One region of the Paenibacillus sp. GbtcB18 genome, then DNA from elsewhere that is predicted to be linked to it. Evidence: riboswitches for the same ligand, from Rfam matches in the RefSeq annotation. Region 1 holds a riboswitch; the other holds the start of a gene.
The links. A riboswitch is a leader RNA that binds a small molecule or an ion and turns the genes downstream of it on or off. The one in region 1 is predicted to bind ZMP and ZTP.
Positions count from the first base shown of each region.

Region 1 (7,860 bases):
GAGATTCTGCTCCAGCACGTGCTGGGTCTTAGCCGGACGGAATTCTTCTTCCGGATGGAAGAGCCTTTTCCCGCTGCGCATGCGGAGCAGTGGAGCGAGGTCGTGGAGCGTAAGGCCGCGGGGGAGCCGGTGCAGTACATCACCGGCGAGCAGGAGTTCTACGGCCTGACGCTCCGGGTCACGGACGCGGTCCTAATCCCGCGTCCCGAAACCGAGCTCCTCGTGGAGGAAATCCTCCGCGAGGGCTCGCGCCTGTTCCCGCAAGGCGCTCCACTCCTTGCGGATATCGGTACCGGGAGCGGAGCTATCCCGGTGAGCCTGCTGCACGCGCGCCCCGATTGGCGCGCGGCGGCATGCGACCTCTCGCCGGAGGCGCTGGAGGTCGCGAGGGGCAACGCCGGACGGTGCGGCGTCGGGGAGCGGATCGCCTTCTACGAGGGCGATCTGCTCCTGCCCTGCGTCGAACGGGAGCTGCCCGTCGACATCCTGGTTTCGAACCCGCCGTACATTCCGGCGGGGGATTCGCCGTCGCTGCAGCCGGAGGTGCGCGATTATGAGCCGCATCTCGCGCTGTTCGGAGGCGAAGACGGGCTGGATCTGTACCGGCGGCTGGCCGGCCAGATTCCCCTGTTGCCGAGACAACCGAGGCTGGTCGGGCTGGAAGTCGGCATCTATCAGGCGGAGGCAGTGGCGGACCTGCTGCGCGCAGCGGGGGAGTGGAGCGAGATTCGTTTCGTGAAGGACCTGGCGGGGATCGACCGGCATGTCATAGCGATACAGGCCCTCTCAGAAAAAGAATAGCTTCCCAATAACAGAGAGAGGCTAAAGGTTCTGTCAACTCGGCAAATGGGTTTTGCTATTACCCTTCCCCTATCGGGAAATCTATAAACCTCGTATCTGGCGAGATCATTTTTTAAGACGTATCAGCATGTTCAGCAGATCCGCGCATTACGGCAAGTCCTGTGCTGCGATGATATCGCTGTGATCGGCGGTCACTTTTCCACAAGGTTTATATGTTTCACACCCGGAAATTGTTCCACGTGAAAAAAATCATAGATTGCTAGTTTAAAAGAATTGCCTTTTGACCATACTAACCGTTACAGAGGAAGAAACAGAGAACGGCTTCGAAGCTGGCGCTGTTTTTCCGGGAAACGGGAGGGAATTATTATGGTCATCCGTAAATCATACAAGTACTTGTTTTATACGTTTTTCGCTCTTGCCCTCATGATGATGAGCTGGGAAGGTACACGTTCGAACGCAGCTCTGGCGGAAGGGACTATCCCGGATCAGTCGATCCGTCTTCGTATACTGGCCAACTCCGATAAGCCGGAGGATCAGGCCATCAAGCGGTTGGTGCGGGACGCTATTGTCGCTCAGATGAACGAGTGGGTCACCGGACCGCATTCTATTGACGAAGCGAGACAAATTGTGCAGCAAAACCTTCCGGTTCTGGAAAAAGTCGTCCGCGATACACTGACATCCCGCGGCTTGGGAGGGCTTCCTTACACCGTGGAGCTCGGACAGGTACCGTTTCCGACCAAAATGTACGGTAATCGTGTTTATCCGGCCGGGGATTATGAAGCTCTTCGTGTATCTCTGGGGGAAGGGAAAGGCCAGAACTGGTGGTGCGTGCTTTTTCCACCTCTTTGCTTTGTAGACGGCGTGTCGGGTGAAGCGGTGGCTCAGGCAGCTCCTGCCGAAGACGGCGGTGAAGGAACAGGTGAGGCCAAAACCGCCGGCGTGCAGAAAAAAACGGCCGACGTTCCTGCCGAAGGATCGGCGGCTTCCGCAACTGCCAGCGGAGATACGGAAGTGAAATTTTTTCTGTGGGAACTGCTTCAAGGCATCATCGGATTCTTCCTGAATCTGTTCAGATAAATTTCGGAAACCAGTAAGGGTGAACAGCTTTGACAACGACTAAACTATGGAAGATTCACGATGAAGCCGGAACGGGGACGGGAATAAGAGAAACGGCAGATAAAGCGATTGCCGAAGCTGCCGGGCTTCTCGTCCAAGGAGAGACCGTAGCGTTTCCGACGGAGACGGTATACGGCTTAGGAGCGGATGCGACCGATTCCGCTGCGGTCGAAGGCATTTACCGGGCCAAGGGCCGTCCGTCGGACAACCCGCTGATCGTCCACATCGCGGACCGCTCCCAAATGGACGCATTCGCCGAGGGGACGCCGGCCGAGCCCTTGCGCAGGCTCATGGATGTCTTCTGGCCCGGGCCCCTGACGGTCATCGTGCCGGTCCGCGCGGGCACGGTTTCCCCGCTCGTGACGGCGGGGCTGTCAACCGTCGGGGTCCGCATCCCCGACCATCCGGTCGCCTTGGCGCTGCTGCGCGCCGCAGGCTGCCCGGTTGCGGCCCCGAGCGCGAACAGCTCGGGGCGACCCAGCCCGACGACGGCGGAACACGTCGCCGATGATCTCGGCGGACGAATCGGCGGCATCGTCGACGGAGGCCCGACGGGCGTCGGCGTAGAGTCGACCGTCGTGGAGTGGGCGTCCGGGGCGATCTACATCCTGCGCCCCGGCGGGGTGACGGCCGAGCAGCTGCGCGAGGCGCTGCCGGACGTGCCGGTGCGCGAACCCGCGCGCACCGAGGAACCGGCCGGGACGCCGCGGGCTCCCGGCATGAAGTACGCGCATTATGCCCCGAAGGGGAGCATGCGCGTGGTACTGGGCGACGATCCGAAGGCCGTCGCCGAGTGGATGCGGCGTGACCTGGACGCCGCCAAGTCCCGCGGTGAGCGCACGGGAGTGCTCACCTATGACGAGCGCCGCGGTCTGCATCACGCGGACGCCGTAGTCTCCTCCGGCCGTCTGGCCGAGCCGGAGACGATCGCGCGCGGGCTGTATGCCGCGCTCCGGCAGTTCGACCGCGAGGGAGCGACGTATATTCTCGCGGAAGGCTGCCCCGACACGGGAATAGGCCGCGCTGTCATGAACCGGCTGCTGAAAGCGGCGGGTCAGGAAGTCATCCGCGTATAAGCGGCAGAAGGGGCATCGGTACACGCTGAAACGCTTTCGGGCTGTTTGATCCGTACAAGCGGAAACGTGCCGTATGCCGAAGCGTCGCCAAGGTGCAAAAGTTCCGGAAGGCCAAGTATCCTTTTCAGCTCGAATGCCGCCCACAGATTACCCGCCTGTACCGTTATGCCGGCAAGTACAAGTCCATAGCATGTTTCCCGGTTTGTCCGCATATCTTGAGAGAGAAAAAGCGGACAGGGGGAAATACCAATGGCGGCACTGGCGGGCGTGTCATCTTTCGTATGGGGCCAACTGGTGACGATTTTCATCATGGCTATTGCGCTTGGTTTTGACGCGTTTTCTTTAGGGATTGGAATCGGAATGAGGGGTATACGCCTGCTGCATATTCTTAAAATCAGCATTGTGATCGGTCTTTTTCATATCCTCATGCCGCTGCTCGGCATGTATGCGGGCCACTACCTCGGAAATTTACTCGGACAGGTTGCCGTGGCGGCCGGGGGCGGTCTGCTGATTTTGCTCGGATCCCATATGATTTACAGCTCTTTCCGAGGAGAAGATAATCCCGCTTTCGACCATCGTACCTTTTGGGGAATGACCTTGTTCGCGTTAAGCGTGAGCGTCGATTCTTTTTCGGTAGGGGTTTCGCTTGGTATTTTCGCAACGGATGTGGTTTTGACGGTGCTGCTTTTCGGATTGCTCGGCGGAGGCATGTCGATTCTGGGGCTTATGCTGGGGCGTCACGTGGGAAGCTGGATCGGTGAGTACGGAGAGGCGCTGGGCGGGGTGATTTTGCTGTTGTTCGGTCTGAGATTTCTGCTGTAAAGTTGTAAAGTGTTCTTGATTTCAAAAAAGCGGTACAATAATAGAGAGCGGAACAACTCAACTCATTCGAATACTCTGTAGGGAGGTAGACGGAACATGAAACAGATCCTTTTTGTCTGTACCGGAAATACATGCCGAAGCCCGCTGGCTGAAGGGATTCTGCGCCATATGGCCCAGCAGGATAACCTGGAAGTCCATATCCGTTCCGCAGGGGTTTTTGCTTCCGACGGAAGTCCGATTTCCCGGCAATCTTCCTCTGTTTTGCGTGAAAAAGGCTGTGAAGCCTCCATCAGCTCCAGTCTTCTCAGATCCGCAGACGTGGATTGGGCCGATCTTATCTTAACGATGACACAAGACCATAAACGCGCCGTGATTCAGCGGTTCCCGCAGGCGGCGGATAAAACACATACATTGAAGGAATTTGTGGAAGACGATCCCGAAGTCGTGTCGGCTGCCGAGGAATGGGAGCGGTTGATCGCTGAAGTGCAGGTCAAGCATGCCCTTTCCGAAGAAATTACGGTAGAAGAACGGACGAGACTCATACACCTGGAAAAGAAACTTCCGAATTACGATATTTCCGATCCTTTCGGCGGCTCGTTGGAGCTTTACCGTCATACGGCGGAAGAAATCGAGGAAGCACTCGTTAAACTGGTTCAAAAGATAAAGGAAAGCCGATGAGCGTACCGACGGCCGCAGTACCCTTTGGTGGCTAACATAATCTTCATTTTTTAGCGGCTTTACAGTTTTGCGGGAATACGGTAAGATAGGGGCATAAAAGAAGACCCGATGTAACTGGCGACGAGTGGGTGTAACCACAGTGGAGCATCGGGGTATACGGCCGGTCGCCTGGGCAAAAGAGCAGTACATGCGTATTTACACGCGTGTCATGCTCTTTTTTTCATTGTCTCATAGCGGTTTACAGGTGCAGGTAAAGTCGGAATTTGCCGTTTTTTTTCTTCGTCTGATCGGTTTGGGTTATAATAGAGCCAAACGCAGTTTATTCCCACCCGAGGAGGGCTTTTCAATGAAAATTGCAATTGGCGCCGATCACGCCGGATACCGGCTTAAAGATGTTATCGTTCCTTACCTGGAATCGTTAGGTCATGAAGTGAAGGATGTCGGCTGCAACTGTGAACAATCGGTCGACTATCCGGACTACGCCGTTCCGGTTTGCGATATGGTGCTTAACGGGCAGGCGGACAAAGGTATTCTGATTTGCGGTACAGGCATCGGCATGACCATTGCCGCCAACAAAATGCCGGGCATCCGCTGCGCGCTTGTGCACGATATGTTCTCCGCGAAAGCAACCCGGGAACACAACGATACGAATGTGCTTGCTATGGGAGAACGCGTAATCGGACCCGGCGTGGCGCAGGAAATCGTCAAGATCTGGATTGAGACCGAATTTTCGCACGGCGAACGTCATGAGAATCGCCTGAAAAAAGTGAAGCTTTTGGAAGAGAAAAATACGATTCATCCGTAAGGAGCTCTATTTTAATAAATGGAGGTGATCGTATGAATGACGGTGAGCAAGCCTGGCTGGACGGAATAGGGCCTGCTGTCGAGGCCAATTTCCGGGCGCTGATCGAAGCCGGCGGCTTAAGGCCCGGCCAAATCGTCGTTTTCGGTACCTCGACAAGTGAGGTCCGTGGCCAGAGAATCGGCACGTCCGGTACGCCGGAAGCGGCCGAGCGCATTTTCACCGCCGCTGTCCGGGTGGCGGAAGAACACGGGCTGCGGCTCGCCTTCCAGTGTTGCGAGCATTTAAACCGCGCGCTTGTCGTCGAAGAAGCGCTGGTGGAGCAAGACGCCCGGCTGGAGCCGGTGAATGTAGTGCCGGTGCCCAAGGCCGGCGGCTCAATGGCCGCCCATGCTTACCGGCACCTGGAGCGCGCCTGCGTCGTGGAAGAGATCGCCGCTCATGCGGGCATCGACATCGGCGACACGCTGATCGGCATGCATCTCCGCCGGGTAGCCGTCCCTGTGCGTCCGCCCGTGAAACGGGTGGGCGAGGCACACGTGACGATGGCATATACGCGTCCGAAGCTGATCGGCGGGCAGCGGGCAGTGTACGAAGCTGTCCCGGAGAGCCCGGGCATTCCCGTATTCCCCGGCGCTGCTGCATCTCCCCGGACAAGTCCGGGAAGTTCGGCAGACAGCGACAACTGCGAATAATGCGTCTGGAGCCGTGGTAAACGTGGAATCTTTTTTCCTGTTTATCCGGCTCGTACAAAGCGAAACTGATTTTGATTTTAAATCCATGGGAGGTTGTTACAGATGGTAGAATTTTTGCGTAAACAGGACCCGAAAATCGTTGAGGCTATGAACTTGGAGCTTGGCCGTCAACGCGACAAAATCGAGCTGATCGCTTCCGAAAACTTTGTAAGCCAGGCAGTTCTTGAAGCTATGGGCACCGTGCTGACGAACAAATACGCGGAAGGTTACCCGTCCAAGCGTTATTACGGCGGCTGCGAGTATGTCGATATCGTCGAAGATATCGCGCGTGACCGCGCGAAGGAACTTTTCGGGGCCGAGCATGCCAATGTACAGCCTCACTCCGGCGCTCAAGCGAATATGGCCGTTTATCTGGCTGCGCTTAAGCCTGGCGACACCGTTCTGGGTATGAACCTGGCGCATGGCGGACACTTGACACACGGCAGCCCCGTCAACGCGTCCGGTATCCTTTATAATTTCGTAGCTTACGGCGTAAGCGAACAGGATTCCCGCATCGATTACGACGATGTCCGTAAAGCCGCGTTCAAACACAGACCACGCATGATCGTTGCAGGAGCAAGTGCTTACCCGCGCATCATTGATTTCGAGAAGCTGGGCCAAATCGCGAACGAAGTAGGCGCCCTGTTTATGGTCGATATGGCTCACATCGCGGGTCTTGTTGCGGCAGGTCTGCATCCGAACCCGGTTCCGCATGCCCATTTCGTCACGACAACGACTCACAAAACGCTTCGCGGACCGCGCGGCGGTTTGATTCTGTGCCGCAAGCCATGGGCTGCCGCAATCGACAAAGCCGTATTCCCGGGTTCCCAAGGCGGACCTCTGATGCACATCATCGCCGCTAAAGCCGTTGCGCTGGGAGAAGCCCTGCAAGCCGACTTCAAAACGTACGGCAAGAACGTTATTGATAATGCCAAAGCGCTGGCTGAAGGCTTGACGGCCGAAGGCATCAACCTCGTTTCGGGCGGTACGGACAATCACCTGATCTTGATCGACACGCGCAGCTTGAACATCACAGGCAAAGACGCCGAGCATCTTCTTGATGAAGTGGGCGTGACCGTTAACAAGAACGCGATCCCGTTCGATCCGACCAGCCCGTTCGTAACCAGCGGTATCCGTATCGGTACGCCTGCCGCGACTTCCCGTGGAATGGATACGGAAGCCATGAAGCAAATCGCCAAAATTATCGCCATGACGCTTAAAAATCCGAGCGATTCATCCGTTCACGAGCAAGCCCGCCAACTCGTTAAAGAAGTTACTTCCAAATTCCCGCTGTACACGGGATTGGAATATTAATTCTTTCCTATAAAACAATCTGCTTTCCAGCAGAGTAGTTAGTGAATACGGGAACCCGCAAAGGGTTCCTTTTTTTATGAAAAAAAAGAGGGCGGATTGTTCATACAAAAGCGGATTCTTGTCATAAGGGAGTGTGCTTTTTGGGGAGGATATATAAACAGACATATGATATAATGAACGAGGTTTGTGGAAAGTTGGAAAGACATCCAGATCAGCCAGATCGATATTCGGGAGGAATACTATGAGTAAGGTGTTCATTTGCGACCACCCCTTGATTCAGCACAAACTCACATACATAAGAGATGTAAATACGAAAACCAAGGATTTCCGTGAATTGGTGGATGAAGTCGCCACTTTGATGGCGTACGAGATTACGCGTAATATCCAGTTGGAGAACATCCAGGTCAAAACGCCTGTAGCGACTGCAGACTGCCGGATTATTTCCGGACGTATGCTCGGCATTATTCCGATTCTCCGCGCGGGACTCGGCATGGTGGACGGGATTCTGAATCTGATT
Region 1 is NZ_JAGXJX010000010.1:40,828-48,687, forward strand. Features, by position in the region: gene prmC (peptide chain release factor N(5)-glutamine methyltransferase) at 1-801, shown strand, start outside; gene spoIIR (stage II sporulation protein R) at 1,168-1,878, shown strand; gene KVT34_RS24410 (L-threonylcarbamoyladenylate synthase) at 1,908-2,993, shown strand; gene KVT34_RS24415 (manganese efflux pump MntP) at 3,243-3,815, shown strand; gene KVT34_RS24420 (low molecular weight protein arginine phosphatase) at 3,912-4,493, shown strand; ZMP/ZTP riboswitch at 4,594-4,674, shown strand; gene rpiB (ribose 5-phosphate isomerase B) at 4,840-5,298, shown strand; gene KVT34_RS24430 (TIGR01440 family protein) at 5,331-5,990, shown strand; gene KVT34_RS24435 (serine hydroxymethyltransferase) at 6,093-7,343, shown strand; gene upp (uracil phosphoribosyltransferase) at 7,585-7,860, shown strand, end outside.

Region 2 (7,860 bases), on a different contig from region 1:
GGTAAAAGGAAGGCTCCCAGTAACTCCGCTTTCCTGCGTACTGAAACAAATGCATGTGACTGGATTCCGCGAACGTCACATAACCTTTGGCGCGGATCAGACCGTCCCTCCACCGCTGGAGGAAGGCGTCCACATCCGCTTTGGTCAGCCCGGCAAGCTGATTCCACGGGAGAGTGACGGTGCGGACGCGGGAGTGGGAAGGCGCGGTTTCCGCCGGTGCCGGCGAATCTGCGGGGGGCATGCCGCGTCCGGTACCGTTTATGCTGGGCTCCTTCGGATGAGTCGTGATCTTCGTCATCCGGATCGGCCGGACCGTCAGGGGGCCCTTCTGTACGGGCTGGACTCCCTCCAGGATCGGCTTAAGCTCGACGCGGCAGTGGGTCGTATACACGAGCATGGCGTGCCCGTTCAGCTTGCGTATGGCCTTCTCGATCTGGTGCAGCCGGATGCGGTGTACATAATCCGTTTTATTGACCAGAAGCAGATCGGCGACTTCCACCTGCCTTCTAAGTGTCCGTACGAGCAGTTTGTCCGATGCAAACAGACTGTTGTAATCCATGAAGTTTTCGGCATCGAGCACGGTGATGACCTGTTTAAGGGCAACACGGCCCAGCAGACCGGGTTCCGTGAGCACATCGGCAATTTCTTCCGGGTTGGCCACACCGGTCAGCTCAATGAACAAAATATCCGGTTTGCGGACAAGCAGAGCCTGCAAGCTGCCGGTCAGCTCGCTTTTCTTGCTGCAGCAGACACAGCCGTCCAGCAGTTTTTCAATCGAAGCGGAGCTGTGCCCTTTCAAAATTAAGCCGTCGACATCCGCTTTGCCCAGTTCGTTCATCAGTATCCCGGGGCGCAGACCAAGCTTCTTCGATTCTTCGAGCATACGGAGCAGAAGGGTCGTTTTACCGCTGCCCAAAAAACCGCTAAGGACGAATACAGGTATTGTCACGGTTTAAGTTCCTTTCTTGAGTAAAGATATGTTCTCACTATATGCTTGTCAGGAAACGGCCATGCTAATAAAACCGTAATCGTTACGTTTAAATTTATTTTACAGGAACTCGGACTCTCCGGCAAACCGAACAGCTCAATCAAGGCGGAAGTTGAGGATTGTAAACGGGCCTCCTTATGTTGTTTAATCCAGGAATGAATTCCCTGGTTATTTAAAGCAGCAAAAAAACTCCTCCAACCCCATTACAAGGGTTCGGAGGAGTTTTTAATTTCCTATGGATTATTGCAGGGTCTGTTGCGTTTTGGCAGAACCCGTAAAGCTCTGGAATTGATCCTTCAATTTCTGACGGGCGTCTTTATTGCGGAGTAAGTAAGCAGCTCCTAGACCAATTGCAGTAAACATCATTTTTTTACCCATTTTCGTTTACCTCCTCAAATGTAAGGTTGCTTGCTCTACAGAAAATTACCCGTTCAGCCCGATGCTAAACATGTTTTCGCGTAATACACTAAAAAGAGAGTGGTGCTGCCAGGCGGATTCCTCTTGTCCAAATAAAAAAGACCATCCGAAGACGAGCTTCGGATGGTCCTGCTTGTTAAGTGAATTAAACGGTTTTCCAAACGTCGGCTTTCCCAGGAGTTTCGCCTTGAGTCCACCATTTGGCTTCGTATACGACACCGTTGTAAGTAACGCGGTTGCCTGCTGTGTAAACGGAGGTTGCGCTCCAAGCAGGTGCAGTTGTGCCGCCACCGCCGGCAGTTGTTTTAGCCGTTACAGCGGAGCTTGCAGCGGAAGTGTTGCCTGCTGCGTCTTTCGCTTTAACCGTGAACGTGTAGCTAGTGTCAGCCGTCAGGCCCGTTACCGTGAAGCTGGTTGTCGTGGAAGTTCCTACAAGAGTGGAACCTTGGTATACATCGTAACCCGTAACGCCGACATTGTCGGAAGAAGCGCTCCAGTTCAGAGTTACGGAGTTAGCTGTTACGCCGGAAGCAGTCACGCCTGCAGGAACAGTAGGAGCTTGAGTGTCTGGTGTACCCGTTCCGCCACCGTTTACGTTAACGTCGATTACGTTGTAGAAAGCGTTAGGCGTATCGGCGATTTCCCAAACAGCCAGGATTACGTTGTAACCGCTGCGGGCAGGAACGTTACAAGTGTGGGAAGTGGAAGGGTCCGGTTTTTTACCGCCGTCGTTGAAGGAGCAGAACAGTTCGAAATCCGAACGTTTCAGAGGTGCGTTAGGATTCCAGCCTGTTTTCGTGATGTAGTATTTCCATTCTCTCGTTGCGTGAGCGGCAGTCAGCTTCCAAGTGAACGTGTTGCTTCCGCTGTTGATGTTCACTTTGGACCAGCGGTCTGCAGTTTGAGCGTTCAGTTCAGGGAAAGCGGCGCCGGCGCCGGCGATTTGACCGTCAGCAGGGCCTCCTGTAGGATAGCTGCCAGGTGCTTCAAGGCTTTGCGGCTCGTACACGATAGCTCCGCAGTTTTTGTTAATGCCTTGATTACAGAGGGCTGCGCGGCTTGCCGGACCTGTGATGTAACCGTGAGCGGAAGCGCTTTCAGCGAAAACGAGCGAGCAGATGGCACCGATTACGAGCGCAGCAAATGCTACGAGAAAAGGAGAAACTTTAAAAAGAGAGCGGTTCCATGAAATGGATTGGGACATTAGTTTAATACCTCCGATTTAATTGAATTTGGAATACAGGGAATTTAGAACTATACTGCTGCGAATCGTAAAAAATCATAATGACACAAACCAGAGTGATTCTGGTGGATAGGTCAGGATTCGGCATCGTAAGCAGTGAATGGCTATCTACCGAGAGCAGCAAATGGCTTTAATTCCTGCCTGTCAAAAATTTAAGCATCTACCTCCTGTCAATTTATGTCTAAATGAATCAATTCACCTCCTCATATCCATATTATAGTATAAGGTAGAAGCAATGGAAGTAGGTCTTTAGAACTATTTATAGACATAAAATGGTGTAAATAGTAAAACATCTCCTCCATAATATCCTGGAAATTTGGATATTTTTTTGCGAAAATCATAAATTGGAAAATAAATTAGAATTAAAAGGGAAATTGTCGAAAGAAACGAATTAGAAGTATACGAATGCGGAAGAGGAAGGGAGTGAGCCGGTTATGAGTGTTGCGGCAGACATCAAATTGTTTATTTCCGTCAAAAAAGCATGGGTTTTGGTCCTGGCGATGATTTTGTACGGAATCGGCGTCGGGATTTTGGCGCCCATGAACGCCATTTACTTAAAAGAAGGGATCGGCCTGGGGAAAGGCGAGATCGCGTCGATTTTTGCCATTTCGCTTGTGCTCAATATGATTTTCACGATCAGCGTGGGCATTCTGAGCGATAAGATTCCGCGGAAGAAAATCATCCCCATGGCGGCTGCTGTGGTGTGTGCGGCCGGGCTGCTGATCTATATGAGAGCGGGCGGGTACGTGTCCGCGCTGGTGGGCATGTCAATCGCATCGTCCCCGTCCGGAATGATTATGGGACAGATGTTCGCCATGGCGCGGAACCATTTCTCGAAGCTGGCGCCGGACATCGTGGAGATTTCGCAGCTCTGGCTGCGCGCGTCTTTCAGCGTCGGTTTTTTTACCGGATTGCTGCTGGGAGCGAACATTTACTTATGGTTCACCTTTTACGGAGTACTCTGGGGCAATCTTGGGGGATACACGGCGCTCTTCGTCCTTCTCCTGTTTTACCGGGAAACGGTGGAAGCACCTTCCAAAGCGGTCGTTAAGAAGAGCGGCGAGCCCTTCTCGCTGGCTATGCTGGCCGCGCTCCTTATGCTGTCGTGCGCCGATGCGATCCGGGGACTGTATCTTCCCCTTGTCGTGAACGAGAAGTTCGGCAATCCGGAGCTGATGTCTTACATATGGAGCGCACAGGCGGTGTTCGAACTGTTGTTTATGACAGTGGCGGGCTATTGGGCGCTGAAATACGGATTCAAGCCGGTCATTTTATTCGCAGGCCTGTTCGCCCTTATCGTCTATCTGGTGTACGCCAATGTCGATTATTTGCCGTTCTTTTTTGCTATGCAGCCGCTGTATTCGTTTTACGTGGCCGTGCTGCTTGGGGTGGCAATGGGCTACGTTCAGCGGATGTTTTTGCACAAAACCGGGTTCGGAGCCAGCCTGTATGTCGTGATTTCCCAAATGGCTTCCCTGGTCGGCTATTTCCTGCCGCTGCTTATTGATGGCATCACGCCGTCTATCTTTTACATCCCCGCGGCGCTCATTGTCGTCTCCATGCTGCTTATCACGAGAACGATGGTGAAAGAACGCGGCAGCAGAAAGCCGGGAAACGTACAAACTTTGTAAATGAGGCGGTGCAGCAAACGGCCTTGAAAAAAATGCTTCTCCCGCACTTTACCGCAGAACGCCCGGTGTGCTAAACTGAGGCCACTGGAAGAGTGTGTAACTGGCGGAACGTGGGGAACCACGGGGGAGCACACGGGAAATATAGCCGTACGCCTGGGCGAAAGTATTTGCAGATAACGGGAAACCGCGGTCTGCGGATACTTTTTTTGTTTTCTTTTTGCGGGAAATCAATAAATCGGGAGGCGGAACACATGGGAATGATAATGAAAACGGGAGATATTGCCGGTCGGTTAAGAGACTCGATCCGAATAGAAACGGACGCGTGGAAAAAGCGGGGGATAGAGCCTTCCCTGGCGGTTGTACTCATAAAAGGGGACCCGGCTTCCGGATACTACGCCAGAGCCAAGGAAAAGACGGCTCATAAGCTTGGCATCCGATATCGTCTGACGGAATTCGAAACGGGCATTACGCAGTCGGAATTGCTCGGACATCTTGAGGAGCTGAACGAAGACAAAAGAGTGCACGGAATCATGCTGGAGCTTCCGCTGCCCAGGCATTTGGATCTGTCCGAAGCTTCGGGGCTTATCCGTCCCGACAAAGATGTGGACGGGATTACGCCCGGCAGCAAACTTGCCTGTTTCCTCGGCACAAGAGGGCTGTACCCGGCAACGCCCCAGTCTTGTATCCGCATCTTAAAGGAGTTCGGATTCGAGCTGAAAGGACGGCATGCGGTGCTCGTCGGACGGGGCGAAACCGTCGGCAGGCCGTTGATGCCTATGCTGCTGCGGGAGCATGCGACCCTTACGGTATGCCATTCGCACACGGAGAATCTCGCGCGTCATATTGCCGGCGCGGACATCCTCATTACAGCGGCCGGAAGGGCGGGGATGATTACCGCGGACATGGTGCATCCGGATCTGGTTATTGTCGATGCGGGCATCAACGAGACGGACACGGGAATAACGGGGGATGTGAGTCCGGATGCTCTGCAGCGGGTAAAGGCGATGACGCCGGTGCCGGGAGGCGTAGGGACGTTAACGACGCTGATCTTATTTGAAAATCTGTTAAAAGCGGTCGGAATGCAGATCGGGGAGGGAGGGCTTAAATGAGGGTGTACGATCAGTCCATTCGCGAATTTCTGTTCGAGGCTTCTTCGGAGTCGCCGGTTCCCGGAGGAGGAAGTATTGCGGCTCTGGCGGCAGCCCTCGGAGCATCCATGGGCTCGATGACGGCCAGATTGACAACGGGGGCCAAGTTCCATGATAAAGAGGCCGCGATGCTCCAGAATGAGGATCTTTTTCGGCAGGCCATCGTGGAGTTCGAATCCTTGCAGGAAAAAGATATGGCTTCATTCGACGGGTTCATGAAGGCGCTGAAGCTGCCGGCTTCCACTCCCGCGGAGAAAGAAGCCCGGAGTCTCGCCATCCGGGAAGCCTCCGCTTATGCGGCGGCTGTGCCGCTTGAACTGATGGAAGCGTGCCTCGCGGTCATGCGGCGGTTGGCGGACCTGGCCCCGGCAGTCAACAAGAATGTGGTCTCCGATTTGGGAATTGCCGTTCTGATGCTGGAAGCCGCCCTACAATCCGCCTGGATCACGGTGGAAATTAACTTGAATACCATGTCCGATGACACCCGGAACGTGTATAGGGACAAAGGAACGCTTCTGCTGAGAGAATCGGAAGAAATAAAGCGGGATGCTTTGGCACAAGTAAGAGAGCGGATTTGAGAAACCTCGCGGGACGGCAGTGCTTAACGATTAAGGACAGCAAGATGTACTGTTCCGGCCATGATACAAAAAACCGTCTGAGTTTCTTCTGTAAAGAAGAGGTTCAGACGGTTTTTTTGCCGGTTAAACGGTCCGATCTTTTATTCGTAGTGGCGAGTCGCCGGCCAGGAACCTTGGAGCTTACGGATCAGCACGATCTCGCCGGTATGAAAAGCATCGTGCTGGATGATGCTGCTGATGCGGAAACCGATCGGAGAATCGCGGTATACCGCGTCCATGTCCGAATCGGATTTGGTGCTCAGAAGGCTTCCGATGCGGGTATGAACGGCGTCGAGCTCCCCGAGCGTCCGCTGCCAAGCTTCTTCGGAACCGTGCGTATCGGGCGTTTTGAACGTGACGTCGTTGTTTTGAGCCCAGTTGTCGGGTTCTTCGCCCTGCAGATGCTCCAGCAGCCGCTGCTTGTAGTAGACCAGATGGTTGACTGTCTCCCAGATGGTATTGCCCGCTTCACCCGGCGGACGCCAGGAAGCTTGCTCCGCGCTTATCCCGCTGACGGCGTCCTTCAGAGGGGCGTACCAGTCTTCCGTTCCGTAAGCGTGTTCCCAGCCGCGTTTAAGAAGATCCAATCCGTTCATTCGATTTCCTCCTAAATTAAGAATGGTGTAAGATTAAAAAGACGATGTCATGATGTGTGGATAGGTTGTTCGATAAGCCTGCCCGATGTGCGGACAATTCGCACAGATTCGTTGTAACTATCTAAATCATATATGGTGGTTACAACTTGGATTTTAGCATGAATTGGAAAAAGACTCAATCTTTATCCGGAGGTTGCTTTGGAAAATTTGGCTTTAGAGTTTATGAACAGCCAGTGGTACGACTGGAGGGGAACGGGGCGGAGCGAGGACAGGCTGGACCGGCCGGGCTGGCTGGAAGCTTTTCTCGAGAAGTGGGAGCTGCATGCCCAGGTTCCGCCAGAGCCCCGCGAACGCGCCGCCCTCGGGGAGCTCCGGCAGGCCATGCGCGCGATCACGGAATGCGCAATCTCCGGCAGGGAGCCTGTTCATGGAGATATCGCCCGGCTGAACGAAGCGATGGCCGAAGTACCTTCCCGTCCGGTTCTGGTGAGGGAAGAAGGCGGCTGGCGGCTGGAGCGCAGGACGGACGATAGGGGCTGGGCCGCGGTCATGGGCCGGGTGGCCGTCGCATTCGCGCGGCTGCTGGCGGAAGAAGACGTGCGGCGGCTCAAAATTTGCGCCAACGAAGACTGCCGCTGGATTTTCTTCGACGAGAGCAGAAGCCGGACGGCCCGGTGGTGCGACGATAAGATGTGCGGCAACCTGATGAAAGTCAGGCGCTTCCGGAAACGCCGGAAAGAAAACGATTGATCCTGCGCCTGGGCATTTTGCGGCCGTGCCACAAGGAATACGGCTTCGAAAGTCGAACAAGTTAAGAGGAACCTACATAACGAGCAGTCCGAGCATTGAATTTACCAACAAAGGAGAATGAATATGGCGAATCAATTCGAAAAAAACCTGGAGAAATACGCCGAGTTAGCGGTGAAAGTCGGTTTGAACATACAGCCCGGTCAGTCCTTATGGGTGAATGCGTCCATTCAGCAGGCCCCTTTGGCCCGTTTTATCGCGCAAAAGGCGTACGAGGCGGGAGCGAAATCAGTGCACGTCGAATGGATGGACGATGTGATTACGAAGCTGAGATACACGCTTGCTCCCGACGATTCGTTCGATACCTATCCGGCATGGAGAGCGCAGGCGGTGGAAGAGCTGGCCGAAAACGGCGGCGCCTATCTGCTCATCGAATCGGGCAACCCGGAACTGCTTCAAGGAGTGAAGCCTGA
Region 2 is NZ_JAGXJX010000003.1:548,672-556,531, reverse strand. Features, by position in the region: gene KVT34_RS32600 (CobW family GTP-binding protein) at 1-949, opposite strand, end outside; gene KVT34_RS12780 (hypothetical protein) at 1,229-1,366, opposite strand; gene KVT34_RS12775 (lytic polysaccharide monooxygenase) at 1,551-2,609, opposite strand; gene KVT34_RS12770 (MFS transporter) at 3,083-4,279, shown strand; ZMP/ZTP riboswitch at 4,366-4,445, shown strand; gene KVT34_RS12765 (bifunctional 5,10-methylenetetrahydrofolate dehydrogenase/5,10-methenyltetrahydrofolate cyclohydrolase) at 4,531-5,388, shown strand; gene KVT34_RS12760 (cyclodeaminase/cyclohydrolase family protein) at 5,385-6,005, shown strand; gene KVT34_RS12755 (DinB family protein) at 6,146-6,640, opposite strand; gene KVT34_RS12750 (CGNR zinc finger domain-containing protein) at 6,839-7,390, shown strand; gene KVT34_RS12745 (aminopeptidase) at 7,514-7,860, shown strand, end outside.
Region 2: linked by a shared signal. The riboswitch ahead of KVT34_RS12765 (bifunctional 5,10-methylenetetrahydrofolate dehydrogenase/5,10-methenyltetrahydrofolate cyclohydrolase) and the one ahead of rpiB (ribose 5-phosphate isomerase B) in region 1 are both predicted to bind ZMP and ZTP.